2 regions of the Streptomyces sp. NPDC040610 genome follow, and region 1 is predicted to be linked to the other one. Evidence: predicted binding sites of a transcription regulator. Region 1 holds the regulator's gene; the other holds the start of a gene.

Evidence for each region. The regulator HrcA, encoded in region 1, represses chaperone genes, less so after heat shock. The targets are predictions, from matches to a motif close to TTNGCACTCNGNNNNNCNGAGTGCNAA.
Region 2: the regulator HrcA is predicted to act here: its motif matches at 1,075-1,101, upstream of groES (co-chaperone GroES).

Annotation. Positions count from the first base shown of each region.
Region 1 covers NZ_JBVIXA010000004.1:665,486-667,681, reverse strand. Annotated here, with positions in the region: gene dnaJ (molecular chaperone DnaJ) at 1-404, opposite strand, end outside; gene hrcA (heat-inducible transcriptional repressor HrcA) at 405-1,421, opposite strand; gene ACZ6AA_RS18735 (MBL fold metallo-hydrolase) at 1,734-2,196, shown strand, end outside.
Region 2 covers NZ_JBVIXA010000001.1:306,804-308,999, reverse strand. Annotated here, with positions in the region: gene groL (chaperonin GroEL) at 1-462, opposite strand, end outside; gene groES (co-chaperone GroES) at 621-929, opposite strand; gene ACZ6AA_RS01590 (polysaccharide deacetylase family protein) at 1,428-2,196, opposite strand, start outside.

The DNA.
Region 1 (2,196 bases):
TCCTTGGTGGTGCCGAAGGCGGCCTCTTCGAGGTCGATCTCCAGGCGGATCATGGCGTCCTGGCCGCGCCGGGTGCGCGAACGCGGCCCGCGCTGCGACGCCGTACCGAAGAACGCGTCCATGATGTCGGAGAAGTTGCCGAAGCCACCCGCTCCGAAGCCGCCCGCGCCACCGGCGCCGCCGGCCTGGGACAGCGGGTCGCCGCCGAGGTCGTAGACCTGCTTCTTCTGCGGGTCCGACAACACCTCGTACGCGGCGTTGATCTCCTTGAAGCGCTCTTGCGTCTTCGGGTCAGGATTGACGTCCGGGTGCAGCTCGCGTGCGAGCCGCCGGAAGGCCTTCTTGATGTCGTCCTGGGAAGCGTCGCGGCGCACGCCTAGTACGGCGTAGTAGTCCGTGGCCACTTACGACTCCGCCAGGATCTGTCCGACGTAACGTGCCACTGCGCGTACTGCTCCCATCGTTCCCGGATAGTCCATGCGGGTCGGTCCGACCACGCCCAGCTTGGCCACTGCCTCGCTCCCCGAACCGTAGCCGACGGAGACCACCGACGTGGAGCTGAGCCCCTCGTGGGCGTTCTCGTGCCCGATCTTGACGGTCATGCCCGAATCCGTCGCCTCACCAAGCAACTTGAGGAGGACGACCTGCTCCTCCAGGGCCTCGAGGACCGGCCTGATGGTGAGGGGAAAGTCATGTCCGAAGCGGGTGAGATTGGCGGTGCCGCCGATCATCAGCCGCTCCTCGGTCTCCTCCACCAGCGTTTCGAGGAGGGTGGAAAGGACCGTGGTCACCGTCCCCCGGTCGTCCTTGTCGAAGGATTCGGCCAGGTCCTGCACCAGCTGCGGCACGTCCGAGAAGCGGCGGCCCGCGACCCGGCTGTTGAGCCGCGCCCGCAGGTCCGCGAGCGACGTCTCGCCGAACGGCGCCGGGCAGTCGATCATGCGCTGCTCGACCCGACCGGTGTCGGTGATGAGGACCAGCATCAGGCGGGCCGGGGCCAGCGAGAGCAGTTCCACGTGCCGCACCGTGGAGCGGGTCAGCGACGGATACTGCACCACCGCGACCTGCCGGGTCAGCTGCGCGAGCAGCCGCACCGTGCGCCCGACGACGTCGTCCAGGTCGACCGCGCCGTCCAGGAAGTTCTGGATCGCGCGCCGCTCCGGCGCCGTCATGGGCTTGACGCCCGCGAGCCGGTCCACGAACAGGCGGTACCCCTTGTCGGTCGGGATGCGCCCGGCGCTGGTGTGCGGCTGGGCGATGAACCCTTCCTCCTCCAGGGCGGCCATGTCGTTGCGGACCGTGGCCGGGGAGACGCCGAGGTGGTGGCGTTCGGTGAGCGCCTTGGAGCCGACGGGCTCCTCCGTGCCCACGTAGTCGTGGACGATGGCGCGCAGCACTTCCAGCCTGCGTTCACTGAGCATCGCGCACCTCCAGCTGCCGTCCCTCGCCCCGAGCCCCCGGTGGTGGCCCCTCGCCCTGGCACTCACCCCGGGCGAGTGCCAGCCTTCACCGAGTCAGTGTACGGCCGGTGGGTACAGGCCCGGCAAGGGCCGACCCCGTTGTCATGCCGACGGGTGCCGCCCTTGTCCTGCCTTGTCACGCCGACGGCCGCCGCCGCTGTCGCCCCAGGTCCCGCGGACGGGTGCCGCCGCCGTCGTGCCACGCCACGCCGACGGGTGCCGCCGCCCGCCCCCGCCCTGCCCCCCGCGCCCCGGCGGCGCTAGCGTCACCCCATGGACACGATCACGCCCTCCCCCGCCCCCGCCCCGGCCTGGGAGGAGGCGGGCTGGGAACGGCTCGCCGCGCGCGTGGGGCGGTGCAGGCTGCCCGTGTGGGACTGCACGGCCGGGCTCGTCGTCGGCACCGGCGCCGCCCTCATGATCGAGGCCGGGTCCAGCCTGCGCGAGGGCTCCCGGCTGCGCGCCGACGCCCGGCGGCTGCTCGGCGGCGACCGGCGTGTGACCCATCTCGCCCTCACCCACCCCCACTTCGACCATGTGCTCGGCGCCGCCGCGTTCGCGGGCGTCGAGGTGTTCGGCGCCGTCGGCCTCGACACCGTCCTGGAGCACGACCGCGACGGCCTGCGCGCCGACGCCGTCGCCCAGGGCCTCGACCCGACCGCCGCGGCCGAGGCCGCCGACCTCCTCGTCCACCCCCGCCACCTGGTGTGCGGGGAGTGGACCCTCGACCTCGGCG
Region 2 (2,196 bases), on a different contig from region 1:
CGTGTCCTGGGCGGAGAGCCCGGCCACGGCGGCGATGTCGGACTTGTCGTCGATGGGGCGCGCGGTGGCGAGCAGGTCGTCGGAGACGGCCTTGACCGCGGCGTCGATGCCCTTCTTCAGGGCGGCCGGGGAAGCACCGGCGGCGACGTTGCGCAGGCCCTCCTTGACCAGGGCCTGGGCCAGCACCGTGGCGGTGGTGGTGCCGTCACCAGCGATGTCGTTGGTCTTGGTCGCCACCTCCTTCACGAGCTGGGCGCCGAGGTTCTCGTACGGGTCCTCGACCTCGACCTCACGGGCGATGGTGACACCGTCGTTGGTGATGGTGGGGGCGCCGAACTTCTTGTCGATGACGACGTTGCGGCCCTTGGGGCCGATCGTCACCTTGACCGTGTCGGCAAGCTTGTTGACGCCGCGCTCGAGGGCGCGACGGGCGTCCTCGTCGAACTTCAGGATCTTCGCCATGGGAGCGGTTCAGCCCTCTCGGAAACTCGGGGGTCCGGGGGTTCGCCCCGGAAAACGTGCAGCAAACGAACTGCGCCCCTCGCCGCCCGGCAATCAGCGGGGTGACCAGGGGCGCAGCTCAAGCAAATCTGCCGGTGAAGCAGACGACTACTTCTCGACTACTTCTCGATGATCGCGAGCACGTCGCGGGCCGAGAGGACGAGGTACTCGTCGCCGTTGTACTTCACCTCGGTGCCGCCGTACTTGCTGTAGAGCACGACGTCGCCGACCTTCACGTCGAGCGGCAGGCGCTCGCCGTTCTCGAAGCGGCCCGGGCCCACGGCGAGGACAGCCCCCTCCTGGGGCTTCTCCTTCGCGGTGTCCGGGATGACCAGGCCAGAGGCCGTGGTCTGCTCGGCGTCGAGCGGCTGGACCACAATGCGGTCCTCAAGCGGCTTGATGGCAACCTTGGAGCTGGCGGTCGTCACGATCCGACCTCCCCCTTCGGAGATCTCGCGGGGTTAACTGATCTGAGGTGGCGACCAGGTGGATCCGTCGTCGCGGGTGCCGGACCTGCCCGTCGCTGTTGGCACTCTCCAGTGGGGAGTGCCAGGCCCGAGACTAGGACGACGATTAGCACTCGGTCAAGCGGAGTGCCAATGCAGGCGGTGTCACGGGGGGTCGGGGCGGGTCGCCCGGGCCGAGACCCGGGCTCACGCCTTCGGACAACGTCCCGCCCGGGCGCAGGGTTCCGAGCGGCCCCGGCCCGCACTGGTGCTCCGCCTGCGGCAGCTTGCGCGGGACCTTCCGCGGGATCTTCTCGGCCGCCTTCCGGCCGAGGCGCTCGATCGGGTCGACCGACTGCGCGCAGCCGGTCAGCAACAGCACGGGGGCGAGCACCCCCGCCGCGACCGCCGCCACCCGGACCCGAGCCCTCCGGACCCGAGCCACCCGGGCCCGCGCGGGCCGGCCCCGCGCGGGCCGCTTCACAGGTAGTCCTCCAGCCGCGCCACGGCGTACCCCTTGGCCGTGACCGTCCTGAGCACCGTGCGGACCATGTCGGGCATCGTGCCCTTCCAGTCCTCACGGCCGCGGAAGTGCGTGAGGATGATGTCCCCCGGGTGCAGGTCCTTGTCCCACTCGCGCCACTCCATGTGCCGGGCGAAGCCCTCGGAGGCCCACAGCGGCACCGCCTTGACGCCGCAGGACTTGGCGGCGCGCAGGGTGTCGCGGTTGTAGTTCCCGTACGGCGGCCGGAACAGCTCGGGCCGCTTCCCGTACCGCTTCTGGATGGTGTCCTGCATCCCGCAGATCTCCCGCCGCTGCCCCTCGTAGGAAAGACCCGGCAGATAGCGGTGGTTGAGCGTGTGGTTGTTCAGTACGACGCCGTTCCGCTGCATCCGCTTGAAGTAGCCGTAGTCCTCCTTGACCAGGTAGTCGCTGAGGAAGGCGGTGTACGGGATCTTCAGCTCGCGCATCATCCGCAGGAACGCCGGGTCCTTCTCGGCGCCGTCGTCGATCGTCAGGAAGACGACCTTGTCCTTGGTCGGGACGGTGGTGAACACCGGCGGCAGCTGCGCCTGCCCCTCGACCTCGAAGCCCTTGCGGGTGGTGATGCGGGGCTTGACGGCGGGCGCGGGGGGCGCGGCCAGCGGGGCCTGCACGAGCCCCCAGCGCTTCGCCGCGGCGGCCCGCGCGGCCTGCTTCGCGCGCAGCGCGTCGGCGTAGTCCCGCAGCGCCTGGGCGGGCGGGCCG